Regions from separate parts of the Paraburkholderia sp. J41 genome, predicted to be linked through region 1. Evidence: predicted binding sites of a transcription regulator. Region 1 holds the regulator's gene; each other region holds the start of a gene.
What was found. Region 1 encodes HrcA, which represses chaperone genes, less so after heat shock. Its sites were predicted from a motif close to TTAGCACTCNNNNNNNNNGAGTGCTAA; they were not measured.
Positions count from the first base shown of each region.

Region 1 (9,712 bases):
GCGAGCCGCTGCGGGTCGAGTTCGAGCCGCTGCGCGTAGTGCGAAAGCGAATACGCGGCTTCCTGCAACTGGATGGACGCGGGTTCGAGCGCCGCGAGCGCGTCGTTGAGCGCCGGGTCGATTTCGGCGAGATCGCGCAGCCGGGAGACGATCGCGTTCAAATGCGAGAGCATCGCTTCGTCCGATTCGGAAAGCGCCGCGAGTGCGCCTTGCACGCCCGCGATCAGATTCGCCGAATGCGAGAGCCGCAAATGCTCGGCGTTCACCTCTTCCCATTCGCCCGGCTGCGGCGCGAGCTTGTCGAGTTCGGCGAGCTGCCAGGCGAGGCGCTCGCGCTCCAGTTGCAGTTCGCGGTCGCGCGCCTGCGCGGTTTCCACGGCGGCCCGCGCGTCGCGCGCCGTGCGCCATGCGCGCGTGACAGCGGCGGCGAGTTCGGTCAGGCCCGCGTGCGTGTCGAAGAGTGCGCGCTGCGCGTCGGGGCGCATCAGCAATTGATGCGCGTGCTGGCCGTGAATGTCGACGAGCATTTCGCCCACTTCGCGCAACTGCGCGAGCGTGGCCGGCGTGCCGTTGATGAACGCCCGCGAGCGCCCGCTGCTGTCGACCACGCGCCGCATCATCACCGTGTTTTCGCTGTCGCCGTTGGCGAGCGCGTGTTCTTCGAGCCAGTGCGCGACGTCGGGCGGCACGTCGAATTCGGCGGTGATGTCGGCGCGCGATTCGCCGGTGCGTACCACGGCGGCGTCGGCGCGCGTGCCGAGCGTGAGCGCGAGCGCGTCGATGAGAATCGACTTGCCCGCGCCCGTTTCGCCGGAAAACACGGTGAAGCCGCTGTCGAATTCCAGGTCGAGCGCCGCGACGATCACGAAGTCGCGAATCGAAAGATGGCGGAGCATGGGCTTAGGCGTGGCGGGTGCGTGGTTCGGGCGAGGATTGGGACGACGGTTCGGCATGCGGATGCGGCGCGATTACGGCTGACACGCACGGACTGCCGGGCGCCGGGTTCGCGGCCGCTTCGCGCGACGCGCGCGAGGCAGGCGCCCGGTTCCGGCGGCGCGGCGTGATTCGTTACTCTTCAGGGTCGCCTTGCAGCGACGGATGTTCGTTCCAGTGCAGCTTCTTGCGCAGCGTCGCGTAGTAACTGTAGCCGACGGGATGCAGGAAGGGCACGGTATGGCGCGAGCGCCGCACTTCGATCACGTCGCCGAGTTCGAGCGCCGTGAACGATTGCATGTCGAAATTCACGTTGACGTCGCGGCCCGCCACGATCTGGATGCTCACCTTGCAGTCGTCGGGCAGCACGATGGGGCGGTTCGAGAGCGCGTGCGGCGCGATCGGCACGAGCACGATGCCTTGCAGCTGGGGATGCAGAATCGGCCCTTGCGACGACAGCGCGTAAGCGGTCGAGCCCGTGGGCGTGGCGACGATCAGGCCGTCCGAGCGCTGGTTGTACATAAAGCGGCCGTCCACGTTCACGCGCAATTCGGCCATGCCCGAGAAGCCGCTGCGGTTCACGACCACGTCGTTGAAGGCGAGCGCGTGATAGATCGGGTCGCCGTCGCGGGTGATGCGCGATTCGAGCAGCGAGCGCTCCTCGCGCTCGAACGAGCCGGCGAGCAGTTGCGGCACGATCTCCTGCATGTCGGCGAACGGGATGTCGGTGATGAAGCCGAGCCGCCCGTGGTTGATGCCGATGAGCGGCGTGCGGTAGGGCGCGAGCTGGCGCCCGATGCCGAGCATCGTGCCGTCGCCGCCGAGCACCACCGCCACGTCCGCGCGCGCGCCGATTTCGGCGGCCTGGAGCGCGGGATAGCCTTCGGCGCCGATTTCGGTTGCGGTGTGCGCTTCGAACACGACCTCGAAGCCGCGCTTCGCAATGGTCTGGGCGAGCGCGAGCAGCGGCTCGGCGATACCCGGCGTGTTGCTGCGCCCAACGAGCGCAACCGTCTTGAACTGGCTCTGGATCTTCTGGATCTGCATGCCGGCATTACACCATAGTCAGGTCGCGAAAAGAACAATCCGGGCGTGATGAAAACGCTGCGCGAAAGCGCCGCGAACCTTGCCGGGCGTAGCTTCCGGGCGTACCTTCCGGGCCGCCGACGGTGACATCGCGATGACAGAAACCGCGCTCGTGCTCCGCGCGCGAGAGGGCGCATGCGGCGCGCTGCCCGGTAAAGCGCGGGGCGAACCGCAAGGCAACCCGCGCGACGGACACCGGGACGAACCAGCGCAGCGAACGCCGGGGCGAACCGCGAGGCAGACGTCGGGATAAACCCGCGCGACGAACGTCGAGATAAACCCGCGCGACGGACGCCGGACGAACCCGCGCGGCGGACGCCGGGCGAACCAGCGCAGCGAACGCCGGACGAACCAGCGCAGCGAACGCCGGGACAAACCCGCGAGGCGTTCGACAGCGCGAACCGGGCGGCAAACCGCAGGCAACCGGCGCGGCAAAGGCGGCAAGTAAAGGCAGCAGCAAAGGCGCCGGCAAAAGGCGGCAGCAAAGGCAGCAAAGGCAGCAAAGGCAGCAAAGGCAGCAAAGGCAGCAAAGGCAGCAAAGGCAGCGGCAACCCGCGCGGCAAACCCCGAGCGCCGAGTCGGGCAGGCGGACCCCAAGCCGATCCACGCGCCGCCGCCTGCGCGCCACGCCGCCGCTGCCCGGCCGCCTACTCGCCGCCGACCCGGCATTAGGCTAGAATTTTCAGTCATGCTAGATCCCCGCGCACAAACCCTCCTCAAAACGCTGATCGAGCGCTACATCGCCGAAGGTCAGCCGGTCGGCTCGCGCACGCTGTCGCGCTATTCCGGCCTGGAGTTGAGCCCGGCCACGATCCGCAACGTCATGTCCGACCTGGAGGAGCTGGGGCTCGTGTCCAGCCCGCACACCTCGGCCGGGCGCGTGCCCACGCCGCGCGGCTACCGGCTTTTCGTCGACACCATGCTCACAGTCGAGCCTTCCGCCGACGAAGACGCGCTCACGCGCGCCGTAAAAACCACGTTGCGCCCCGGCGAGCCGCAAAAAGTGGTGGCGGCGGCCGCAAGCGTGCTGTCGAATCTCTCGCAGTTCGCCGGCGTGGTGCTCACGCCGCGCCGCAGCCACGTGTTCAAGCAGATCGAGTTCATGCGCCTCTCGGACAAGCGCATTCTGCTCATCATCGTGACGCCCGAAGGCGACGTGCAGAATCGCATCATGGCGACGCAGCGCGACTTCACGCCTTCCGAACTCATTGAAGCCTCCAATTACATCAACGCGCATTTCGCCGGCCTCTCGTTCGACGAGGTGCGCCGCCGTCTGCGCGAGGAAATCGACGCGCTGCGCGGCGACATGACCTCGCTCATGCACGCGGCCGTGACCGCAAGCACCGAGGAGCCCGAAACCGGCGACACCGTGCTCATTTCCGGCGAGCGCAACCTGCTCGAAGTCGCCGATCTTTCCTCGGACATGGCGCGCCTGCGCAAGCTGTTCGACGTGTTCGACCAGAAAACCAGTCTCCTGCAATTACTCGACGTCTCGAGCCACGCGCAGGGCGTGCAGATCTTCATCGGCGGCGAATCGCAGCTCGTGCCCATCGAGGAAATGAGCGTGGTGACCGCGCCGTATGAGGTGAACGGCAAGATCGTGGGCACGCTGGGCGTGATCGGCCCGACGCGCATGGCCTACAACCGCGTGATTCCGATCGTCGACATCACCGCGCGGCTGCTTTCACTCACGCTCAGCCAGAACTGAGCCTCGCGCCGCCTTCCGGCACCACCTTCGGCCCTACCTTTTGCGTCGATCATCGCCGAAACCCGCGCCCGCGCGCCATTAGCCGAACGGCCAACGTTCGCGCGCGTCGGCGCCGGAGCGCCGGAAAACCCCGCCGCCACGGCCCCAGCAAGCCGGCCGCTATAATGATTTTTCCTGCCACCGTTGCCGCGCCTCGCGCGCGGCTTGCCTGATCGCCTATGCGTTTCGACCTGGAGCGGCCCTTGCAGTCGGCCGCGGCGCATCGCGTCGCCGTGCTGCTCATCAATCTCGGCACGCCGGACGCGCCCACGCCGCGCGCCGTGCGCCGCTATCTCGCGCAGTTCCTCTCCGACCCGCGCGTGGTCGAGATTCCCGCGGCCCTCTGGCAAGTGATCCTGCGCGGCCTGATCCTGCCGTTTCGCGGGCGTTCCTCCGCGAAGAAATACGCGGCGGTCTGGACGCCCGAAGGCTCGCCGTTGCGCGTGCATACGCAAAGACAGACCGACGCGCTGCGGCATCTATTTCAGATCAACGACTACACCGTGCTCGTCGATTACGCGATGCGCTACGGCACGCCCGACATCCCCGCGATGCTGAACCAGCTCAAGCTCGCGGGCGCCGAGCGCATCCTGCTCATGCCGATGTATCCGCAATATTCGGCGTCGACCACGGCCACGGCCTTCGACGCCGCCTTCGTCGCGCTGCGCCGCATGCGCAATCAGCCGGAAGTGCGCACGGTGCGCGGTTATCACGACCATCCGGCTTATATCTCGGCGCTCGCCGCGCAGGTGCATCAGTATTGGCACGCGCACGGCCGCCCGGATTTCGCGGCCGGCGACCGGCTCGTGCTGAGCTTTCACGGCGTGCCGAGCCGCACGCTCGATCTCGGCGATCCGTATCACGACCAGTGCCAGCAGACGGCCGCGCTGCTCATGCACGCGCTCGAACTCACGCCGGTGGAATGCCGCGTCACGTTCCAGTCGCGGTTCGGGCGCGCGCAGTGGTTGCAGCCTTATACGGCGCCCACGCTCAAGGAACTGGGCGCGGGCGGCGTGCGCCGCGCGGACGTGTTCTGCCCCGGTTTCACGGCCGATTGCCTCGAAACCATCGAGGAAATCGGCATGGAAGTGCGCGACGAATTCCTGCACGGCGGCGGCAAGGAATTTCACCGCATTCCGTGCCTGAACGCCTCGCCCGCATGGATCGCGGCGCTGGGCGAGATCATCGCGCAGCAATTGCAAGGCTGGCCGGTGCAAGCCGCGTCGCCCGTGAGCGCGGCGGCGTGAGCGCGGTGGCTGGGGCTTGCGCGCGGCGCTTGAGCTAGATCGCGTACGTGGCGGCGCTGCGCGCCGAGGTGCGCTGGCGCACCGCCGTTTGCGCGCCGCCCTGAAATAATTTCGATGAAGTGCCGAAATGAACTACAAGATTTCGACTGAACCGGGCGCGCGCCTGCGTATCGACAAATGGCTGTGGGCCGCGCGCTTTTTCAAGACGCGCTCGCTGGCGTCCGACGCCGTGGGCAAAGGGCGCGTGCGCATCGGCGGCGAGGCGGTGAAGGCGTCGAAAGACGTGCGCGTGGGCGATCTCGTGGAAATCGAGATCGATCACGTGGTGTGGGAAGTGGAAGTGCTGGGGCTATGCGACGTGCGCGGCCCCGCGAGCATCGCGCAAACGCTTTATGCGGAAACCGAAGCCGGCCGCACGAAACGCGCGGCCGAGCAGGAACGGCGGCGGCTCTTTCGCGAGCCGGCGGCGGTGTTGCAGGGGCGCCCGACCAAACGCGACCGTCGCACTATCGACAAACTTTCGCGTGAGGATTGAACAGCGCTTCCATGGTGGCGTGCGCGCTGCCGTATTCCGTGGTGTTTTCGGTGACGGCGCCCGACATGCAGATGGTGGTGGTTCCGGCAATGAGTACCAGCGCGACCACCGAGATGGCAAAGGTCAGTTTCACGGTACTCCCCTAGGGACGGCGGCAAAACGGCCAAAAATGCGGCTTGGCGTGAGTGACAGGTTAGCTAACGCAAAGTCCGTTCCGTGCGGTGCCGAACTCAGGGTATACGCTTCATGAGCAGCACCTGTTCCTGAGTGTAGGTCAGGGCTCGGCCGGACTCAATTCCAATCTTGCGGCAGTGCGGTAATGGTTGTAACCGGTGGTTTCCGCTCGCGGTCCCAGTATAAAAAAGCGGCGCGAAGCCCTTGAAACAGGCGATCCGGCACCCATGTGCTGTCGCAATCCCCGAAGCGTTTGTGGCGCCGTAACAACGCAGCGCCATGCGAAGTCGTCGCGCCTGCGCGAAGCGACTACGCTTCGTTCCCTTTTTCACCCATCAACGACGTTCAGCGACATGGAAAACACGCAAGAGAACCCGACGAGCCAGAACCCCACGCCCGCGGACGAGGCGTCGCAAGCTCCCGCCCAGCCCGAAACGGCCGCGGTGAACGAGCCGGCCGCCCAGGGCGGCGTGGATGCGGCGCTTGCCGAAGCGCAGGCGAAGGTCGCCGAATTGCAGGACGCCTTCATTCGCGCCAAGGCCGAGACGGAAAACGTGCGCCGCCGCGCGCAGGAAGACGTCGCCAAGGCACACAAGTTCGCGATCGAAAACTTCGCCGAGCATCTGCTGCCCGTCATGGACAGCCTCGAAGCCGCGCTCGCGCACGGTTCCGACGATCTGGCCAAGGTCAACGAAGGCGTCGAACTCACGCTCAGGCAACTCGTGGGCGCGCTCGAAAAGGGCAAGGTGCTCGCCATCAACCCGGTCGGCGAGAAGTTTGATCCGCATCGTCATCAGGCGATTTCGATGGTGCCTTCGGAGCAGGAAGCGAACACGGTCGTCAGCGTGCTCCAGAAGGGCTATGTGATCGCCGACCGCGTGCTGCGCCCGGCGCTCGTGACCGTTTCGGCGCCGAAGTAACGGCTCGCCGGGCGGTTCGACAGGCCGTGCGGCGCATCGCATCGAAAGCAAGCCGAAAGAATTGGGCGTCCGAGTATTCGAAATCGTCCGCCGATTGAAAAAAATGATGGAACGCATAGCCCGGACCCCTTGAAAACGCCGTCTCGGCACTTATTTGGGCAGCAGTTCCGAATTGAAGCGAACGCGAGGCGCGAGCAACACCACGTTGTCCACGCGCAAGCCACGTTCGCGCAGCGATCAAAATTGGAGATTTGAGAAAAATGGGCAAAATCATTGGTATCGACCTTGGCACCACCAACTCGTGCGTGGCGCTGATGGAAGGCAATCAGGTCAAGGTGATCGAGAACTCCGAAGGCGCGCGCACCACGCCGTCGATCATCGCCTACATGGACGACAACGAAGTGCTGGTCGGCGCGCCGGCCAAGCGCCAGTCGGTCACGAACCCGAAGAACACGCTTTACGCAGTCAAGCGTCTGATCGGCCGCCGCTTCGACGAGAAGGAAGTGCAGAAGGACATCAACCTGATGCCCTACAAGATCGTCAAGCACGACAACGGCGACGCCTGGGTGGAAGCGCACGGCGAAAAGCTCGCGCCTTCGCAGGTTTCGGCCGAAGTGCTGCGCAAGATGAAGAAGACCGCCGAGGACTACCTCGGCGAGCCGGTCACGGAAGCCGTGATCACGGTTCCCGCGTACTTCAACGACAGCCAGCGTCAAGCCACCAAGGACGCGGGCCGTATCGCCGGTCTGGAAGTCAAGCGCATCATCAACGAACCGACGGCCGCCGCGCTCGCGTTCGGTCTGGACAAGGCCGAAAAGGGCGACCGCAAGATCGCCGTGTTCGACCTGGGCGGCGGCACGTTCGACATCTCGATCATCGAGATCGCGGACGTCGACGGCGAAATGCAGTTCGAAGTGCTCTCGACCAACGGCGACACCTTCCTCGGCGGCGAAGACTTCGACCAGCGCATCATCGACTACATCATCGGCGAGTTCAAGAAGGAGCAGGGCGTCGACCTTTCGAAGGACGTGCTCGCGCTGCAACGCCTGAAGGAAGCCGCTGAAAAGGCCAAGATCGAACTGTCGTCGGGCCAGCAGACCGAAATCAACCTGCCGTACATCACGGCCGACGCGTCGGGTCCGAAGCACCTGAACCTCAAGATCACGCGCGCCAAGCTGGAAGCGCTGGTCGAGGACCTGATCGAGCGCACCATCGAGCCGTGCCGCGTGGCGATCAAGGATGCGGGCGTGAAGGTCAGCGACATCGACGACGTGATTCTCGTCGGCGGCCAGACGCGCATGCCGAAGGTGCAGGAGAAGGTGAAGGAGTTCTTCGGCAAGGACCCGCGCCGTGACGTGAACCCGGACGAAGCCGTGGCCGTGGGCGCCGCGATTCAAGGCCAGGTTCTCTCGGGCGACCGCAAGGACGTGCTGCTGCTCGACGTCACCCCGCTTTCGCTCGGTATCGAGACGCTCGGCGGCGTGATGACGAAGATGATCAACAAGAACACGACGATCCCGACGAAGCACGCGCAGGTGTATTCGACGGCGGACGACAGCCAGTCGGCCGTGACGATCAAGGTGTTCCAGGGCGAGCGCGAAATGGCGGCGGGCAACAAGCTGCTGGGCGAGTTCAACCTCGAAGGCATTCCGCCCGCACCGCGCGGCGTGCCGCAGATCGAAGTGACCTTCGACATCGACGCGAACGGCATTCTGCACGTGGGCGCGAAGGACAAGGCCACGGGCAAGGAAAACAAGATCACCATCAAGGCGAACTCGGGCCTGTCGGAAGCCGAAATCGAGAAGATGGTGAAGGACGCCGAAGCGAACGCGGAAGAAGATCACCGTCTGCGCGAGATCGCCGACGCGCGCAACCAGGGCGACGCGCTGGTTCACAGCACGAAGAAGGCCGTGGCCGAATACGGCGACAAGATCGAAGCCGGCGAGAAGGAAAAGATCGAAGCGGCGTTGAAGGATCTCGAAGACACGCTCAAGAGCACGTCGGCCGACAAGGCTGAGATCGAGGCGAAGGTCGAAGCGCTCTCCACGGCTTCGCAGAAGCTCGGCGAGAAGATGTACGCCGACATGCAGGCGCAGCAGGCAGGCGCCGCGGGTGCAGCCGGCGCGGCGGGCGCGGGTTCGGCCGGTGCCGAGCAAGCCGCGCACGATCACGCCGACGACGTGGTCGACGCCGACTTCAAGGAAGTGAAGAAGGACTAAGCTCGTTCACGCCGGCCGCAAGCGCGGGACATCCGCCGCTTGCGGCCGGATCGACGGACTTGCGGCACGGTGGCGTCGGGTACGATGCGCACTGGCATTGCAGCGCCTGGCGAGCCGTTATGGCTCTCCGGGCACATTTGTTTTATGGAGGCCGTTCTTTTTCAGGGGCCGCGAGGGCGCGAAAAGCGCACGCGCGGGGTTCAGGGAGAGCGGCAAACGGGTCACGCGATCCAGCATTCAAGAGGAGCCGGCGCGCGCCGAAAGGCGTTCGGCCGGCGTTGAACCGATATGGCGAAACGGGATTACTACGAGGTTCTGGGCGTCGCGAAGAACGCGAGCGACGACGAAATCAAGAAGGCGTATCGCAAGCTGGCGATGAAGTATCACCCCGACCGCAATCCGGACAACAAGGATGCGGAGGAGCATTTCAAGGAGGTCAAGGAGGCCTATGAAATGCTGTCGGACTCGCAAAAGCGCGCGGCATACGACCAGTACGGCCATGCGGGCGTCGACCCGAACATGGGCGGCGCGGGCGCGCAAGGCTTCGGCGGTTTTGCCGATGCCTTCGGCGACATCTTCGGCGATATCTTCGGTCAGGCGGCGGGCGCGCGCGGCGGCCAGCGCAGCGGTCCGCAGGTGTATCGCGGCGCGGATTTGCGCTACAGCATGGAAATCACGCTGGAGCAAGCGGCGCACGGCTACGAAACGCAGATTCGCGTGCCGGGCTGGAGCGGCTGCGAGGTCTGCCACGGCTCGGGCGCGAAGCCCGGCACGAAGCCCGAAACCTGCCCGACCTGCCACGGTTCGGGCCAGGTGCGCATGTCGCAGGGCTTTTTCAGCATCCAGCAGAC
Region 1 covers NZ_CAJMZE010000043.1:10,586-20,297, reverse strand. Annotated here, with positions in the region: gene recN (DNA repair protein RecN) at 1-896, opposite strand, end outside; gene U5805_RS28260 (NAD kinase) at 1,069-1,980, opposite strand; gene hrcA (heat-inducible transcriptional repressor HrcA) at 2,708-3,727, shown strand; gene hemH (ferrochelatase) at 3,946-5,013, shown strand; gene U5805_RS28245 (RNA-binding S4 domain-containing protein) at 5,141-5,548, shown strand; gene U5805_RS28240 (hypothetical protein) at 5,520-5,681, opposite strand; gene grpE (nucleotide exchange factor GrpE) at 6,076-6,642, shown strand; gene dnaK (molecular chaperone DnaK) at 6,903-8,861, shown strand; gene dnaJ (molecular chaperone DnaJ) at 9,150-9,712, shown strand, end outside.

Region 2 (9,712 bases), on a different contig from region 1:
GGTGATGATGTTCGGCCTCCCGGCCGCGTGTCTCGCCATGCTTCACGAAGCGCCGAAGGAAAAGCGCGCGATGGTGGCGGGCCTGCTGATGTCGATGGCGCTCACCTCGTTCCTCACGGGCGTGACCGAGCCGATCGAATTCACGTTCATGTTCCTCGCGCCGGTGCTCTACGCGATCCACGCGGTGCTCACGGGCCTTTCGCTCGCGATCTGCTCGCTGCTCGGCATCAAGCTCGGCTTTACGTTCTCGGCGGGTTTCATCGACTACGTGCTGAACTACGGCCTCTCGACGCACGGCTGGGAAGCGATCCCGCTCGGCGTGGCGTACGCGATCGTGTACTACGCGCTGTTCCGCTTCTTCATCCGCCGCTTCAACCTGCCGACGCCGGGCCGCGAAGTCGCGACCGGCGACGCGGCGGCCGATGCGCCGGTCCCCGACCTGGCGACGGCAGCGGCGGGCGGCTCGGCCACGCGTGCTTCGCGTTACATCGAAGCGCTCGGCGGCGCGGCCAACCTCAAGGTGGTCGACGCCTGCACGACGCGCCTGCGTCTGAGCGTGGCCGATCCGGCTCGCGTCTCGGAGCCTGCGCTCAAGGCGAACGGCGCGCGCGGCGTGCTCAAGCGCGGCGGTGAAAGCGTGCAGGTCATCATCGGGCCGGAGGCCGACATCATCGCCGACGAAATTCGCGGCGAGATCGCACGCGGCGTGGGCGCGACGGCGGTGAAGGCCGCGCCGGCGGTGGAACTCGCGGCGCGGGCCGAACGGCTGGAACGCGTCGAGCAGGCGGCGCAAGCGAGCGCCGCGCCGGCAGCGGGTCCGCTCGATCCGAATCCGTCGCGCTGGATCGCGGTGCTCGGCGGCGCGTCGAATATCGTCTCGCTCGACGTCGTGGCGGCCACGCGCTTGCGCGTGGTGGTGCGCAACGCGTCGGCGGTCGATCGCGCGGCGCTCGGCGCGCTCGACACGGTGTGGGTGACGACGGACACGCTGCATATCGTCGTCGGCGAGTCGGCGCAGCGCTACGCGCGCGAGCTCGCGCTTCAGCCGGCCTGACGAACGCGCCGGCTCGGCAATGAAAAACGCCGCGGCGCAAACCGCGGCGTTTTTCTTTTGGGGAGCGCCAAAAGAAAAACCCCGTTCCGGGGAACGGGGTTTTGCGGTGCTTCCGCGGTGCTGCCGGTTACGCGGTGCTCCGGTTACGCGGCGCGCGAAATTACGCGTAGTCGGCGAGCGCGGTGCGCATCTTCTTCATCGCGCTTGCCTCGATCTGGCGAATACGCTCCGCCGACACGCCGAACTCGTCGGCCAGCTCGTGCAGCGTGGAACCGCCCGATCCGTCGTCGGCGACGTTCAGCCAGCGTGCCTCGATGATGCGGCGGCTGCGCGCGTCGAGCGATTCCAGCGCGCTCGCGATGCCGTCCGTTTGCAGACGGTCGTGGGCTTGCGCGGCCAGCACGGCGCTCGGCTCGCTATGCGAGTCGGCGAGCCAGGCGATGGGCGCGAACGATTCCTCGCCGTCGTCGGTCTGGCTTTCGAGCGCGATGTCGGCGCCGGACAGACGCGTTTCCATCTCCACGACTTCCTCGCGCTTCACATTCAGTTCCTGCGCCAGGCCTTCGATTTCCTCGGGCGTGAACGATTGCAGGCCCTGCTTGTGGCTGCGCAGGTTGAAGAACAGCTTGCGCTGCGCCTTGGTCGTGGCGACCTTCACCATGCGCCAGTTGCGCAGGATGTATTCGTGAATCTCGGCCTTGATCCAGTGCATGGCGTACGACACCAGACGCACGTTTTGCGTCGGGTCGAAGCGCTTCACGGCCTTCATCAGGCCGATGTTGCCTTCCTGGATCAGGTCGGCGTGCGGCAAGCCGTAGCCGAGGTAATTACGCGCGATCGACACCACGAGGCGCAGGTGCGAAAGCACCATGCGGCGCGCGGACTCGAGGTTGTTTTGCTCGCGAAACTCGGTCGCGAACTGGCGCTCCTCTTGCGGCGTCAACATCGGGATCCGGTTCACGGCCTGAATGTAGGCGTCGATGTTGCCCAGTTGACCGGGCAGCAGTGAGGCATTCGCGAGCGCCAGTGCACCCGAACCCCCGGCCTTGGCCGACGACGGGCTCAGCGTACTGGGAAGGGTCATGGTCATTGCGTTGCTCACGTAGCGAACTCCTTGGGAAATCTTGCAAAAGTCGGACTGCGACTCCACGGTGATGTTAGCACTCTGAAACACTGAGTGCTAATACTTGGAGCCTGTAGGGGCTTGAGAGTTCCGTTATCGCTATCGAAATAGTTGTTTCGATAGGTTTCAGCGAATCTGTCGGAGACAGACGGGGCGGGGCTTTGCGCCCGGCGACGATTGCGAACGGCGGCGAGCCGAAGAATGACTCTAGTTTCCCGATGCAAGGAGTTCGACTGGAAAAAGGGCGATATCGCTAAGAATGTCGAGCGCGAATCCGCTTGCGCACGATTATTAATCGACATCAAAAAGCAAACGACGTGCGGCACTGCGACACCTCGCCGCGCCGTCTCGATGACACGTCGCGGCCAAGCCCTTCCTATATAGGGACGACACTTTTGATCGCAAGTATCTTTGCGCCAAATCCTGGTATAAATTGCAGCCAGACGCAGGCGGGAAAACTTCGGCGCGAGTCTGCCCAGCAGGCGCCGCGCGCAAGGGGCGCGATCAATGGCGGCAAAGACGATCGAAGCAATTCGCGGACTGGAGCGGGAGCGGTTTCGCGCGATGGTGGACGGCGACGGCAGTTCGCTCGAACAACTGCTGTCCGATCAGGCCACCTTCGTGCATACGAACGGCAAGCGCGAAACCCGGCAGCAGTTTATCGACGCGATCACGGCGGGGCGCCGCCGCTATCGTCAGATCGAGATCCAGTCGCAGGACGTGCTGCTCGTGGGCAGCGAAACCTGCATCGTCTCGGGCCGCGTGCTGATCGAAATGGAAGCGAACAGCGGCGCGCTGCTTTTCCCCATCGCCTATACGTCGATCCAGACGCAGGAAGATGGCCGCTGGCGGCTCGTGGCATGGCAGGCAACGCGTTGCGCGATCGAATGACGACCGGTAGGTCCATCCGCCAAAACGCCTTCTGGACGTTTCAGGCGCACGCCGGCGGCGGGTTGCCGCCGGCGCTCAACGCTGCTCATGCTTTCCCGATCATTCGAGCCGCTAGTTCCGGTCAGGCCGCCTCGCGGCGATCCACCGGCGCCCACGCCGCGCGGTTCACGGCGCTCACCACGGCGGCAATGCAAGCCTCAGCCGCATCGTCGGCCACGCCCACGCCGTGACGCAGCGGCTGGCCGCCCACGCGCGCGCCGACAAACACGGCGGTGCCGCCCTGCGTGGTGCGTTCCGTTTCGAACGACGTGATTTCGATGCGCTCGCCCGCCGCCGTCGCCACCGCCTCGGCCACGGCTTTCACGTAGGTTTCGTCGACATGGGCCGAAGCGGCCAGGGCGATCTCGCGATTTTTCCAGCGCACGCGTCCCGCGCCGGCCACGGCCGCCGGGCCGCTCGTCCCGAAATACTCGCGTTCGAACAAGGCGCAGATCGCCTCGCCCGTGATTTCCTCGCCCGACGTGTCGGCCACGGCTTGCACGGCGTGGCTGAACTCGATCTGCACGCGGCGCGGGGGCGTGAAGCCCATGCCGCGTTCGAGCAGATACGTCGCGCCGCCCTTGCCGGACTGGCTGTTCACGCGAATTACCGCGTCGTAGCTGCGACCGAGATCGGCGGGGTCGATCGGCAAATAGGGCACTTCCCAGACGGCGTCGGGCTGCTGCTGCGCGAAGCCCTTGCGGATCGCGTCCTGATGCGAGCCGGAGAACGCCGTGAACACGAGATCGCCCGCGTACGGATGGCGCGGATGCACGGGCAACTGGTTGCAGCGCTCGACCACGCGGCGCACCGCGTCGATATCGGAAAAATCGAGGCCGGGGTCGATGCCCTGCGTGTAGAGATTCATCGCGAGCGTGACGAGATCGACGTTGCCGGTGCGCTCGCCGTTGCCGAACAGGCAGCCTTCGATGCGGTCCGCGCCCGCGAGCAGCGCCATTTCGGCGGCGGCCACGGCGGTGCCGCGATCGTTGTGCGGATGCACGGAGAGCACGATGCTGTCGCGATACGCGAGATTGCGGTCCATCCACTCGATCTGGTCGGCGAACACGTTGGGCATCGCGGCTTCGACCGTCGCGGGCAGATTCACAATCATTTTGTGATCGCGCGTCGGGCGCCACGTTTGCGCGACCGCGTCGCACACCTCGCGCGCGAACGTGAGTTCGGTCATGCTGAACGTTTCGGGAGAATACTGGTAGATCCAGTGCGTTTGCGGCCGGTTATCGGCATGTTCGCGAATCATGCGCGTGCCGTTCACGGCCAGCGCCTTCACCTCGTCCTTCGACAAACCGAATACGACCTTGCGGAACGACGGACAGATCGCGTTGTAGAGATGCACGATCGCGCGGGGCGCGCCTTCGAGCGCTTCGAACGTGCGCGCGATCAAATCCTCGCGCGACTGCACGAGCACCTCGATGGTCACGTCGTCGGGAATGCGTTTTTCGTCGATCAGCTTGCGCACGAAATCGAAGTCGGTCTGCGAAGCGGACGGAAAGCCGACTTCGATTTCCTTGAAGCCGATCGACACGAGCATCTCGAAGAACTCGGTCTTTTGCTCGATGCTCATCGGCTCGATCAGCGACTGGTTGCCGTCGCGCAGGTCGGTGCTCATCCAGACGGGCGCCTGTTCGACGGTGCGTGTGGGCCAACGTCGGCCGTTCAGGCGGACGGCGGGAAAAGGGCGGTATTTTTCGGCGGGATTACGCAACATGACGAGCCTCGTTCTTCGTTGTGTCGTGTGCGGCGGCGGTCATCGGCGAGCGGCTGGCATGCTGACGACGGGGCACGATGCGAATCGCTTCGCGGCACGTTTCGCGCACCGCTTCGCGCGCCCCGGCGGCAACCTCGGGCGCGAAAACGGCGGCTGCGGCAACGGCGGTAACCGGCGCGGCGGAAGCGAACGTGAACGAAGCGAATGCAACGTGCATTTGGACCTCGCGACTCGTCCGAACGGTAGACGGACGAATGCAGACGACAAGTTGTAGGGTGCTGCTGGATTTGGGGTACTGCGAGAACTGCTGGGAGGACTGCCGGCCGGGGAGTGGCCGTGCAGCGCTACGCCTGGCTTACGCTAGACGTAGCGATAGGGCCGCTAGGCGGCCGAAGGTAATTCGGAGGGTGTTCGGGAAGGAACGCATTCGTCGAATGTATGCCAGGGCGGGCGAATGTGTCAACAACGAATTGGCCAACGCGCGGCGCGAAGATGCGCGAAGATGGCCGCGGATATCGCCGGAACGCGCGCGCCGTAAGGCGTCGCGGGTTTCGGCGTCGCGGCGGGTTGCATCTTTGTTAGTGCCTGGCGATACGCTTGATCGTCTCGATCTGGCGGGCGATGGCGTCGGGCACCGGCGCTTCGCCGCGCAGCACGGCGTCGATCCACGCGGCGGTGGTGGGCGCGTCGCGGCCTTCCGGCAGATCGACTTCGGGCGCGTCGGGCGACGATCGTTCCGGCGCGATCAACGTTTCGCACTGGCCGTCATGAAGCCAGTCGACCTGCACCTGGCGGCGCGTGTCGGCGACGGCTTCGCCTTCCGTGCCGCGCGCGAGCAGCGCGCCGCCCGCAGCAGCGTCGGGATGCGCCGCGAACAGCGCGCTCAAGCTCTCGCGATAGGGCGGGTGCGTGTAGTTCACGAGACGAAGGCCCGGCTCCGCGAACGGCTGGAGCAGCTTCACGAGCGTGTGCGTGGAATTGCGCACGCCCATGCGACGGCGCAGCGCGAGCAGGCGCGCGAGCTTGGGCGCCAGCGTTTCGATCGAGGCAAATGCCACCTGGTTGGCAGCGAGTTGCGCTTCGATGTCGGCGTGATCGCGTGCGATAGGCCGACTCAGTGCCGCGAAGATTTCGGCGCTCGTCACCCGGCCCGGATCGTTCACCACGCCATGTACCAGCGTCGGCACGCCTTCGCGCGCGAGCAACAGCGCGAGCAGGGGAACGAGATTCGGTTGCTTGCGCGCGCCGTTGTAGCTCGGAATCGACACGGGACGATACGCGCCGCGCGGCACGGCGAGCGGCGCGAACGATGCGTGTGCGGCGGCGAGCATCGCGGCGAGTTCCTCGGCGGTTTCGCCTTTCAGGCGGTAGGCCAGCAGCACGGCGCCCAGTTCGACATCGGCGACGCGGCCGTCGAGCATCGCGGCGTAAAGCGTGTGCGTGTCTTCGGCCGAGAGCGAGCGCGCGCCGTGCGGTCCGCGGCCGATTTCCTTGATGAAGCGGCCGCAGGCGAAGGTGTCGGTGGAATCGGCGGTGGTCATGTCGGCGAGTTCGTTCGGGCGGCGCGGCGGCCCGGAAGGGCGCGCTTGCGGCAGGTGTTGTGCGTGAATGCGGGGATGTCGGAAGTATCGCACGAGCGTGGCGGAGACCGGGATGCGCGGGAAGCATGCGGAACCCGCGTTCGCAGCGTGCGGTGCCCGTCGCGCACGCGCTCACGTGGGCGCCGTCGCATGCGCCGCCTCGCGCGTTACACTCGCGAGTGTTCGGGCCGGAATCCGGCCGTTTCCGCACGCGCCCGCTTTGCATTGCCGTCGGCTTCACATCGTCGGAGCGGCGTCATCGAATCGGCATCGTTACGCTGGCGTGCTTCGCGCACGCCTCGCTTCAAAAACGGAGAACTCCATGACTTACGTATTCGAACCGGCGCCGATCGCGTCGGTGCCGGTCGCCGGCGGCGACGCGCGCTTCCCGGTGCGCCGCATCTACTGCGTCGGCCGCAACTACGAGGCGCACGCGCGTGAAATGGGCCACGATCCGAACCGCGAACCGCCGTTTTTCTTCTCGAAGCCCGCCGACGCCGTACTTTACGTGCCGCCCGGCTCGACCGGCCAATTCGCGTATCCGGGCCATTCGAGCAACGTCCATTTCGAGATGGAACTCGTCGCGGCCATCGGCAAGGGCGGCAAGGACATTCCGGCGGCGAACGCGCTCGATCACGTGTATGGCTACGCGCTGGGGCTCGACATGACGCGCCGCGACCTGCAAGCCGAGGCCAAAAAGCTGGGCCGCCCCTGGGACACCGCGAAGGGCTTCGACCATTCGGCGCCCATCGGCCCGATTCATCCGGTTTCGAAAATCGGCCAGCTTTCGCAAGGCGCGATCTGGCTGAACGTGAACGGAGCGGAAAAGCAACGCTCGGATATTTCGCAGATGATCTGGCCCGTTGCCGACACGATCGCATTCCTTTCCGCGCTGTTCGAGTTGCAGGCGGGCGATCTCATTTTCACCGGCACACCCGAAGGCGTGGGCGCCGTGGTGAAGGGCGACGTAATGACGGGCGGCGTGGAAGGGATCGGCGAATTCGAAGTACGCGTGGTGTGACACGCGATGCAGCAGCCAGAGAAATCCGGTTTCGTACGCTAAAAAATCAGAGGAGTCGCAGAGGAGCATGAAGCTTTACAGCTATTTCCGCAGTTCGGCGTCGTATCGCGTGCGCATTGCGCTGAACCTGAAGCAACTGCCATACGACTACGTGCCGGTGCATCTCGTGCGCGACGGCGGCGAGCACTTGAAGTCCGAATACCGCGCGGTGAATCCGGAGGCGATCGTGCCGACGCTCGTCGACGACGAGAACCACACGATTCACCAGTCGCTCGCGATCATCGAATATCTGGAGGAAACCCAGCCGGAACCGCCGCTGCTGCCGAAAACGGCCGCCGACCGTGCCTACGTGCGCTCGCTGGCGTTGCAGATCGCGTGCGAGATTCATCCGGTCAACAACCTGCGCGTGCTCAAGTATCTGAAGCGCACCGTGGGCGTGGACGACGAGGTGAAGGACGCGTGGTATCGGCACTGGATCGAGACGGGTTTCGAAACGCTCGAACAGCGTCTTGCGAACGACCCGCGCACGGGCAAACTTTCGTTCGGCGATACGCCCACGATCGCGGACTTGTGCCTCGTTCCGCAGGTGTTCAACGCCAATCGCTTCAAGATCGACACCACGCGCTACGCCACGATCCAGCGCATCAACGACTACGCGCTGACGCTCGATGCCTTCGCGCGCGCCGAACCGGGCGCGCAACCCGACGCGGAGTGAGCGTCCGCGTTTCCCGAGCGTGAAAAAAAGCGCCGTTCGCAAGAACGGCGCTTTTTGTGTCGATAAATGCCGGCGAACTACGCCGATCAGGCGCCTAACCGCCAAGCAGCGCGTCGGCGAATTCCTCGGCCACGAACGGCTGAAGATCCTCGACCTTCTCGCCCACGCCGATGAAGTACACCGGAATCGGGCGCTGGCGCGCGATGGCCGCGAGAATTCCGCCCTTCGCCGTGCCGTCGAGCTTGGTGACGATCAGGCCGGTCAGGCCGAGTGCGTCGTCGAACGCCTTCACCTGCGTGAGGGCGTTCTGACCGGTGTTGGCGTCGATCACGAGCAGCACTTCGTGGGGGGCGCCTTCGAATGCCTTGCCGATCACGCGCTTGACCTTCTTCAACTCGTCCATCAAATGCAATTGCGTGGGCAGGCGGCCGGCCGTGTCGGCCATCACCACGTCGATACCGCGCGCGCGCGCGGCGCTCACGGCGTCGAAGATCACGGCGGCCGGGTCGCCGCTTTCCTGCTGCACGACAGTGACGTTGTTGCGCTCGCCCCAGATCGCCAGTTGCTCGCGCGCGGCGGCGCGGAAGGTGTCGCCGGCGGCCAGCAGCACGCTCTGGTCGAAGCTTTGCAGATGCTTCGCGAGCTTGCCGATGCTGGTGGTTTTGCCGGCGCCGTTCACGCCCGCGATCATCATCACGAGCGGTTGCGCGCGGCCTAGCAGCAGCGATTTTTCAAGCGGCTTGAGCAGGTCCACCAGCAGGCCGCGCAGCGCGGTTTTGACCTGCTGCGCCTCAGTCAGCCGGTCGGCGCGCACTTTCTGGCGCAGCGTTTCGAGCAGATATTCGGTGGCGTCCACGCCCGCGTCGGACATCAGCAGGGCGGTTTCCAGTTCTTCGTAAAGATCGTCGTCGATCTTCGCGTTGACGAAAATGCTCTGGATGTTCGAGCTGGTCTTCGACAGACCGCTTTTCAGGCGCGTGAGCCACGACTGCTTGGCCGCGGCCTCGACAGGCGGCGGCGGAACAATCTCGGCGATTGCGGGCATTTCCGCGACGCGCGGCGCGGGCGCAGGCGCGGGCATGCTGGCGGCGGGCTCCCGCGGCGCGGGCGCTGCGAGGTTTTTCGCGGAATCGGCGGCCTCGCCGGAATCGGCGAAATCAGCAAGATCGGCGGAATCGGCGGGTTCGGCGAAATCAGCAAGATCGGCGGGTTCGGCGGGCGAGGGCGCGGCTTCGGCCTGCGCGGGCTCGGCGTCGTCCTTGGCGCCGCGGAATCGTTTGAAGAAACTGAACATGATCGGTGTGGGTCTGGCGCGTGCGGGTCGGACCGGTGAACGGTCGGCGACGCGCTGGATGGCGCGTTCCAAGGCGGTAACGCGCGGAAAACAGCGCATTTTATCAGGCGCCCCCGGAAGCGTCGCCGCGGCGCCCGGGCGTTGGCCGGCACGGCTTTCGCGCTTCGGTCCGGACGGCGCCCGTGTCGCGGCCGGAGCGCTCTCGCGCGGGCGTCCCGGCGGCGCCCGCGCATCGGTCGAAATCCCGTCTGCGTCATCCGTCTGCG
Region 2 covers NZ_CAJMZE010000009.1:76,670-86,381, reverse strand. Annotated here, with positions in the region: gene nagE (N-acetylglucosamine-specific PTS transporter subunit IIBC) at 1-1,054, shown strand, start outside; gene rpoH (RNA polymerase sigma factor RpoH) at 1,215-2,156, opposite strand; gene U5805_RS11715 (nuclear transport factor 2 family protein) at 2,685-3,068, shown strand; gene leuA (2-isopropylmalate synthase) at 3,190-4,836, opposite strand; gene ybiB (DNA-binding protein YbiB) at 5,415-6,377, opposite strand; gene U5805_RS11700 (fumarylacetoacetate hydrolase family protein) at 6,739-7,437, shown strand; gene maiA (maleylacetoacetate isomerase) at 7,505-8,152, shown strand; gene ftsY (signal recognition particle-docking protein FtsY) at 8,247-9,446, opposite strand.
Region 2: a site for HrcA is predicted at 2,212-2,238, ahead of rpoH (RNA polymerase sigma factor RpoH). Genes of this name have one in related genera too.

Region 3 (9,712 bases), on a different contig from region 1:
ATCCAGCCGCAGATCAGGCACATCCAGCTTCTATATTCCATTCTTATGCCGCGTGAAAAAGTCCAAAAGCAGTGTGGGAAACGAGAGCCATGATGGTACCGTGTTGGCGTTTTTATGCCTAGCGACGCAGGGTCGGAAACGCCGGCCGCGCCGTCCGGGCGCACGCGAAGAGACGCCCGCCGCGCGAATGTGCGGCCAGCCGCGCAAAAATCCGCGACACGCGCGAGCCATCCGTCCCCCGGAAGCCGCATAATTGGAAACCGGCGACGCGCCGGCGCGGCACGCCGCGCGCCCGAAGCCCCTATCCTTTCGCCACGTTCATGCCCAGCGACACCCCTCCCATCGTCCTCACCTTCGGCCTTTCCGATCCCACCGGCGGCGGCGGCCTGCAAGCCGACCTGCTCACGCTCGCAAGCATGGGTTGCCACGGCGTTTGCGCGCTGACGGGCTACACCGTGCGCGACTCCGCGGGCTGCGACGAAGTCACCGGCCTCGATCCCGAAACCGTCGCCACGCAGGCTCGCATGCTGCTGGAAGACATGCCCATCGCCGCATTCAAGGTGGGCGCGGGCGCGCGCGCGGAAGTGGTGAGCGCGATTGCCGAAGTCGTCGCCGATTACGACGACGTGCCGCTCATCCTCGCGCCCGACTTCACGCTCGACGACGAACACGTGCTCGCCGCCGACGAATTGCGCGAAGCGATGGCCGACCTGCTCGTGCCGCAAACCACGCTGCTGGTCGCCGACGCCGCCACGCTGATCGCGCTCGCGCAGCCCGACGGCGACGCCGACGCGCCGAGCGTCGACGCGGCCATCGCCCACCTGCTCTCCACTGGCTGCGAATATATTCTGGCGATGGAAACGGGCACGCACCGCGTCGTCAACACGCTTTATTGCGAGGACGGCCAGTTGCGCCAGGATTTGTGGGACCGCGCCGCGCAACCGATGATGGGCGTGACCGACACGCTGGGCGCCGCCATCGCCGCATTGCTCGCGAATGGCCAGGAGCCGCCCGAAGCGGTGCGCGAGGCGCAGGAATATCTGTATCAGGCCGTGCAGAGCGCGTTCCGGCCCGGCATGGGCGCGTGGCTCCCCGACCGGTTTTTCTGGGCGCGCAGCAACGACAACGAAGAAGGCGGCGAAGCGCCCCCGCGCCCCGGCAGCGAGTTGCCGCCCGGCGAAGCCAAGCATTGAGCGCAAGCGCTCGATGAAGGCGCGGCGCGAAAGCCATTCGCGACGCCACGCAAAAACCACGCAGAAACCACGTAAAAGCCACGCGAAAACGCACCGTGGAGACGAAAAAAAACCCGCATCGCTGCGGGTTTTTTCTTTGGGAAAGCACCTCGCGATGCTTTCCCCGCACTTCGACGTCATTTCGGTCGAAACCGGAATTACATGTCCATGCCCATGCCGCCCATGCCGCCGGGCATGCCGCCGGGCATCGGTGCATCTTCCTTCGGCACTTCGGCAACGGCTGCGTCCGTCGTCAGCAGCAGGCCTGCGACCGAAGCTGCGTTTTGCAGCGCGGTGCGCGTGACCTTCGTCGGGTCGACCACGCCGGCTTCGACCATGTCGACGTACTCGCCCGTGGCTGCGTTGTAGCCGTAGTTGCCCGAACCCTGAGCAACCGCTGCCACCACGACCGATGCTTCCTCGCCGCCGTTCGTGACGATCTGGCGCAGCGGTTCTTCCATCGCGCGCAGGACGATCTTGATACCGGCGTCCTGGTCTGCGTTCGAGCCCTTCAGGCCCGAGACGGCCACGCGGGCACGGATCAGGGCAACACCGCCGCCGGGGACGATGCCTTCCTCAACCGCAGCGCGCGTTGCGTGCAGCGCGTCTTCCACGCGTGCCTTCTTTTCCTTCATTTCGACTTCGGTCGCAGCGCCGACCTTGATCACTGCCACGCCGCCTGCCAGCTTGGCAACGCGCTCTTGCAGCTTTTCACGGTCGTAGTCCGAGGTCGCTTCTTCGATTTGCGTGCGGATTTGCTTCACGCGCGCTTCGATATTCACGGCTTCGCCGGCGCCGTCGATGATCGTCGTGTTTTCCTTGCCCACTTCGATACGCTTGGCTTGACCCAGTTCTTGCAGCGTTGCCTTTTCGAGCGTGAGGCCGGTTTCTTCGGCGATGACCTGGCCGCCGGTCAGGATCGCGATGTCTTCCAGCATGGCCTTGCGGCGGTCGCCGAAGCCCGGAGCCTTGACGGCGACGGTCTTGAGGATGCCGCGGATGTTGTTGACGACCAGCGTGGCGAGCGCTTCGCCTTCGACGTCTTCAGCGATGATCAGCAGCGGACGGCCAGCCTTCGCGACTTGTTCCAGAACCGGCAGCAGATCGCGGATGTTCGAGATCTTCTTGTCGAACAGCAGGACGAACGGGCTTTCCAGCACGGCGACTTGCTTGTCCGGGTTGTTGATGAAGTACGGCGAGAGGTAGCCGCGGTCGAACTGCATGCCTTCGACCACTTCCAGCTCGTCTTGCAGCGACTTGCCGTCTTCGACGGTGATGACGCCTTCCTTGCCGACCTTGTCCATCGCTTCAGCGATACGGTCGCCGATCGACGAATCGCTGTTCGCCGAGATCGAGCCGACTTGCGCGATTTCCTTGTTGGTCGTGCAGGGCTTGCTCAGCTTGCGCAGTTCTTCGATTGCTGCCGCAACCGCCTTGTCGATGCCGCGCTTGAGGTCCATCGGGTTCATGCCCGATGCGACGTACTTCATGCCTTCGCGAACGATCGACTGCGCGAGGACCGTTGCCGTCGTCGTGCCGTCGCCGGCGTTGTCGCTGGTCTTGGAAGCGACTTCCTTGACCATTTGCGCGCCCATGTTCTGGAGCTTGTCCTTCAGCTCGATTTCCTTCGCGACCGAGACACCGTCCTTGGTGACCGTCGGGCCGCCGAACGAGCGCTCGAGGACCACGTTGCGGCCCTTCGGACCCAGCGTGACCTTCACTGCGTTGGCGAGAATGTTCACGCCTTCAACCATCTTGGAACGGGCGGAATCGCCGAACACGACGTCTTTAGCTGCCATCTTCTAACTCCTTGGGATTCTTGAATGGTGTGCGGTGGAATGAACTTACTTGTTCACCACGGCCATGATGTCTTCTTCGCGCATCACGAGCAGTTCGCTGCCGTCGACCTTGACGGTCTGACCAGCGTACTTGCCGAACAGGACGCGGTCGCCGACCTTGACGTCGAGCGCGATCAGCGCGCCCTTGTCGTCGCGCTTGCCCGGGCCCGTGGCCAGCACTTCGCCTTGGTCCGGCTTTTCTGCCGCTGCGTCCGGAATCACGATGCCGGAAGCCGTCTTGGTTTCCTGATCCAGGCGCTTGACGATCACGCGATCATGCAAAGGACGAAGGTTCATGGATAGATCCTCTCTCTCTTGATTAGGACTTGAAGCCGACTGAAGAAAACCTGGCTGCCGTGGATCGCCAGCCAGAGATGTAAGTGCACCGAGCGTTGTTAGCACTCTCATGCGGTGAGTGCTAATTATATGGACGGGTGGTGACAAATTCAAGAACGGGGGCGGATGACGTGGACCTGGGGAAATCCCTGACAAGATCGCATCGAACGTAAAACGGTGTCAAATCATCCGAACCCGAGAAGCCGCTGTTTTAGGCCGACGCTTAAGTCGTCGCGCCACGCTCGAGCCGCCTGGCTACGGAACGGCCGAACCGCATGGCCGGTTTTTCGACCAGAAAATACGAGACGTGGGCAACCGCCAGCGATATGGCAATGCATACGACCAGCATCAAAAGCGGCGAGAAAGCATGCGGCGCAGCAAAGGGCGGCGAGGAAAGCAGCAAATCGATGACCATCGAATGCAGGAGGTAGAGCGAATAACTGCATAGGCCTATCCACGCCAGGACTTTGCTGCGAACCGGCGTGACGAACGCAAGGAGCAGAAAGAGCGCAAGCGCAGTCGCCCACGAGCCATACATGCTGAAAAGCCCGATGTCCTGCGTTTTCAAATAGCAGACGATGCCCATCGCCGGCAGCAAGACCAGCCACCCGAAACACAGCAAGCCGATCGCCATTTTTCCTGCTGTCCGCAACTTGCCCTCGGACCACCTCCGCAAACACGCGCCGAGAAACATCGCGGAAAAATACGCGCAAAAATTTCCCCAGTTCATGTTGAGAATGCCGGGAATCGGATGGTTCCCTGCTGCGCCAGTGCTGCTGGCAATAGCGCCACCCAGATGCAGGGCGGCCGCGATGTGATGACCGATGGCCGTGACGTTTGTCCAGTAATCCAGATACAGAAGAAAAACGCAGAACAGCCCGCCGGAAATCGCGGCGAGAGCGAACGCGCTATCTATTAGCCCAAAGAGAAAAAGCCCATAGGCCATCACATAGAAAACCAGCTCCAGCTTGAGTGTCCAGTAGACGCCCAGCACGTTCTCGTAATGAAAGAAGTTCTGAAGCATCGTGGCGTTGGCCAGCGCCTGCGCGCCACCAATGGCCTCCCGGGAAACCACCGACTGAAGGACGACCGCGAGAATGAGCGAAATCCAGTAAGCCGGATACAGCCGGGTGACCCGCTTGACCCAAAAGTCACCGAGGTGACGATTTTTCTTCAGGCTGAAGGGAATGACAAACCCGGATATCAGGAAGAAAACGACCACGCCGATACGCCCCAGATCGAGGCCGGCAACGACGCTCTGCGCCCAGGTGTGCCCGGATGCAATCGAAGGTGCGGCATAGAAGTGTTCAACCAGCACGCTAACGGCGGCGAACGCGCGAATGGCGTCGATATGGTCTAGTCGGTGTTCCAACCAATGGCTCCGGTTCTTCGTTGGGCGTCAATTATAGGGATAAGTGCATCGTGTTCGCCTTTGCCAATGGGAGGCTCGCCCCAGCCCATTGCCGGTCGACGTCGAGATCGGCGCACAACCAGCGTTCGCGCGCGTACAAACACCGCGTCACCGTTTGTTCACAATGCGGCCAAACCTCCGACGCAATCCATCGACAGACAGCGCCATGCCCTCCTCTTCGCTCCCGCCGCCCTCGCCCGACGAGGTACACGTCTGGCAGTGGGATCTGGACGCGCCCGGCGGCGACTTCGAGCGTCACTGGCAAACGCTTTCGGCGCAGGAGCGCGAGCGCGCCGGCCAATTCCGCTTCGAGCAGCATCGCCGCCGCTACGTGGCGGGACGCGCGGAACTCCGGCGGCTCCTTGGCCGCTATCTGGCGATTCCCGCGCACGCCGTCGCGCTCGGAACCGGCGCCGAGGGCAAGCCGTTCTGCGCGACACAGCCGGCCGGCTGGCAACTGCGCTTCAACCTGAGCCACACCGCAAACGCGGCGGCGCTCGCGGTCGCGAACGGCTTCGAAGTGGGCATCGACGTGGAAAACCTGCGGCCCATCGAGGACTGCGTGCCGCTCGAAGTGTTCACCGCGCGCGAACTCGCGACGTACCGCGCCTTGACGCCGGCGCAGCAGCACGCCGTTTTCTTCGAAACCTGGGCGCGCAAGGAAGCCGGCCTGAAGGCGCTCGGCACCGGCTTCGTGCTGCCGCCGGGTCATTTCGAATTCGACCTCTCGATACACGGCGACACGACGCCACGGCTCGTCGGCGGCGAGGCGCGAGAGGCCGCGCAATGGCGCATTCGCGCGCTGCCGTTCCACGCGGCGCGCGCGGGCGCGGTGGCGGCGCGGCGCACGGACTGGTCGATCGTCAACATGAACTGAGCGGCGGCGGCTCGCGAACGCGGCGGCACGGCCAGCACCGCTAACACCCACCTTACGGCCGGCGCGGCGAACGGGACCCAAACGGCTCCTGCGCGTGCGACGCGCGCCACGCCAACGTGGGATACCGCACATCCGCGCAAACGTTGTCCCGCGACCGCCAAAGCCCCGCCGCCGCCGCCTTGCGCGCGGCCCTCAGCCTTGCGGGCCGTGGCTCTCCCGCCGTCGCGCGCGACCTGCTTGCTCCGCTCGTGTGTGCGAAGCCGAACGGAGCGCCATCCCGTAGACGATTAACTTTCACTTACAACATATTTCGCGCCCCGGACACGGATCGGGCGACGAAAGCTTGGCGCAATCGACCACTTCCGTGTCTGGCCGCGAAACGTATGCAACGGCGGTATGCAACGGCGCATGCGCAATCGCGAGGCGGGGGTTTTGAAAGATGACGGGAGACCGGCAAATGTCACACAGAGACGGATATTTAAGCGACTGGCCAGGCGGAACAGGTCAAGTCCCCGGCGTGGCGGCGCGCTTCGATGCCGTATGCGCGCAATTCGGCGATCGGCTGGCCGCGCTCGACGCGAGCGGCGAAACCACTTATGCGGCGCTCGGCGAGCGCTCGGCGCGTCTTGCGACGGTGCTCGCGCGCAAGGGGCTGGAACCCGGCGAGCGCTGCGCGATCATGGTGCCGCGCAGCCGCGACACGCTCGCGCTGATGCTCGCGATCCTGCGCGTGGGCGCGGTCTACGTGCCGCTCGATCCCGCGTATCCGCGCGCACAACTCGACTTTATCGTCGCCGATTGCGCGCCGAAGCTGATCGTCGCCGAAAGCGCGGCGCTCGCGAGCTTCGGCGAACGGGGCGAGAGCGGCGAGAGCGAAGGCACGCTGCTCGATCTCGCCGATCTCATGGCGGCGGCCGAGGCCATCGACGCCACCGAAGCCGCCGCGCTGCGGCCGTGCGCCGGCAACGACGCCGCGTACATCATGTACACCTCGGGCTCCACGGGCAAACCGAAGGGCGTGATCGTGCCGCACCGCGCGATTTTGCGCCTCGTGCGCGGTCAAACCTTCACCGCGCTCTCGCCGCAAACGCGCTTTCTCAATCTCGCGCCGCTCGCCTTCGACGCAAGCACGCTCGAAATCTGGGGGCCGCTGCTCAACGGCGGTTGCGCCGCGATCGTCAACGAAGTGCAGCCGTCGCTCGACGTCATCGCCGCTGAAATCGCGCGGCTGGGCGCCACGAGCGCATGGTTCACGGCGGGCCTCTTCAACGCGCTCGCCGATTACCGCATCGAGGCGTTCGCGCCGCTCCAGGAAGCGCTCACGGGCGGCGACGTGCTCTCGCCCCCGCACGTGCGCAAGGTCATGGCCGCGCATCCGGGGCTGCAAATCGTCAACGGCTACGGCCCGACCGAGAACACCACGTTCACCTGCTGCTACCGCATTCCGCGCGACGGCGAAGCGCTCGCGAACGGCGAAGCCATTCCGATCGGCGAGGCCATCGCGGGCACGCAGGTGTATCTGCTCGACGACAAGCTCGCGCCGGTGGCCGAAGGCGAGATCGGCGAACTGGTCGCGGGCGGCGAAGGCGTCGCGCTCGGCTATCTGAACCGCGCCGAACTCAGCGCCGAAAAGTTCGTCGACGATCCGTTCACGCCGGGCGCGAAGCTCTATCGCACCGGCGACCTCGTGCGCCGCCGCACCGACGGCGCGATCGAATTTCTCGGCCGCAACGACCGCCAGATCAAGATCGCGGGCAAGCGCATCGAACTCGACGAGATCGAGCACGCCCTGCGCGCGGCGCCCGGCGTGGCCGACGCCGCCGTGGCCGCGTTCGACGGCCGCAACGGCAAGGCCATCGCCGGATTCGTGAAAGCCGAAGCCGCCGAAGCCGACGCCGCAGCCCACGCCGCAGCCTTCGTGGCCGCGCTTCGCGCGCATCTCAAGCAAGCGCTGCCCGACTACATGGCGCCCGCCGAACTGCGCGTGTTCGCCGACTTTCCGCTCACGCCGAACGGCAAGATCGACCGCAAGGCGCTGCTGCGCGAACTCGAAGCACAAGCGCAGGCCACGGCCGCCGCGCCGGCCGCCGACGACGACGTCGCCGCGCAGCTCGCCGCCGTGTTCGAGCGGATGCTCGGCAAGCCCATCGACCGCCGCGCCAACTTCTTCGATCTCGGCCTGCGCTCGCTCGACCTGATGCGCTCGCACGCGATCATCGCGCGCGAAGTGACGGCCAAGGTCGCGCTCGTCGATCTGTTCCGCCATCCGAACGTGGAGGCGCTGGCCGCGCATCTGCGCGACGCGGGCGGCGCGGCGAACGCGCAAGCCGTTCGTCACGGCAATGGCGGCAACGGCGGCAACGGCGGCCGTGACGCGCACGACGGCGCGATTGCCGTGGTCGGCATGGCCGGGCGCTTTCCGGGCGCGCGCAACGTGGCGCAGTTGTGGGCCAACCTGCTCGCGGGCCGCGACAGCATCACGCATTTCGACGTGGCCGAACTCGAGGACAGCTTCGACGACAAGTCGCGCCGCGACCCGAGCTACGTGAAGGCGCGGCCGATCCTGCCCGACGTCGACCGCTTCGACGCGGGCTTCTTCGGCATGCTCGCGCGCGAGGCCGCGCTCACCGATCCGCAGCAGCGCCTCTTCCTGGAAATCGCGTGGGAAGCGTTCGAGGACGCGGGCTACGACCCGGCGCGGATCGCCGGCGCCGTGGGCGTGTTCGCGGGCACTTCGATGAACACGTACTTCCTCAAGCACGTCCTCACCGACCGCGGCGTGATCGACGAATTCACGAGCCAGTTCCAGATCGGCGAATATCAGAAGCTGATGGGCGCGGGCGATTTCGTCGCCACGCGCACGGCTTACAAGCTCGGCCTGACGGGACCGGCGGTCTCGGTGCAAACGGCCTGCTCGACCTCGCTCACGGCCATCGGCCTCGCCGTCGAAAACCTGCGCGCCGGGCGCTGCGACATGGCGCTCGCGGGCGGCGTGTCGATCACCTTCCCGCAAAAGCGCGGCTACTTCTACCAGGAAGGCGGCATGGGCGCGCCCGACGGCGTATGCCGTCCGTTCGACGCGGGCGCGCAAGGCACGGTGTTCGGCAGCGGCGCGGGCGTGGTGCTGCTCAAGCGCCTCGACGACGCCCTCGCCGACGAAGACCCGATCTACGCCGTGATTCGCGGCGTGGGCATCAACAACGACGGTTCGGACAAGGTGGGCTTCACCGCGCCGAGCGTCGATGCGCAAGCGCGCGCCGTCGCCATCGCGCACGCCGAGGCGGGCATCGACCCGGCTTCGATCGGCTATATCGAAGCGCACGGCACGGCCACGCCGCTCGGCGACCCGATCGAATTCGCGGGACTCGTGCAGGCGTTCCGCCTGGGCGGCGTGGACGGCGGCGAGCGCGGCCAGTTCTGCGCGCTCGGCTCGGCGAAGGCTATCGTCGGGCACCTGGACGCCGCCGCGGGCGTGACGGGCTTCATCGCCGCATCGCTCGCGCTGCGCCATCGCACGCTGCCGCCGCTCACGCACTTCCGCACGCCGAACCCCGGCATCGAACTCGCGAACAGCCCGTTCTTCTTCAACACGGCCGCGCGCGCGTGGGACGCGGGCGACGCGCCGCGCCGCGCGGGCGTGAGTTCGCTCGGCGTCGGCGGAACGAACGTACACATGGTGCTGGAGGAAGCGCCCGAGCGCGCGGCGAGCGCGGCCCGGAGCGATGAGGATTCCGGCAACGTCGATGGCGTCGATGGCGTCGATCGGGCCGTGCAGATCCTGCCGATCTCGGCGCGCAGCGCGGCCGCGCTCGAACGCGCGAAGGCGAATCTCGCGGCGCACCTGAGCGCGCACGCCGATCTCGCCCTCGCCGACGTCGCCGCGACGCTGCAAACGGGCCGCCGCGCGTTCGCGCATCGCGCCGTGGTGGTCGCGGAGAACCTGGAGCAGGCGCAGGCGAGGCTCGCGGGCGCGAGCAAAGGCGCGCTCGAAGCGCAAGCGCCGCAAGCCGCGCCGCCG
Region 3 covers NZ_CAJMZE010000008.1:78,069-87,780, reverse strand. Annotated here, with positions in the region: gene U5805_RS10565 (rubredoxin) at 1-41, opposite strand, end outside; gene U5805_RS10560 (hydroxymethylpyrimidine/phosphomethylpyrimidine kinase) at 321-1,193, shown strand; gene groL (chaperonin GroEL) at 1,391-3,031, opposite strand; gene U5805_RS10550 (co-chaperone GroES) at 3,077-3,367, opposite strand; gene U5805_RS10545 (acyltransferase) at 3,630-4,778, opposite strand; gene U5805_RS10540 (4'-phosphopantetheinyl transferase family protein) at 4,984-5,694, shown strand; gene U5805_RS10535 (non-ribosomal peptide synthetase/type I polyketide synthase) at 6,152-9,712, shown strand, end outside.
Region 3: a site for HrcA is predicted at 3,466-3,492, ahead of U5805_RS10550 (co-chaperone GroES). Genes of this name have one in related genera too.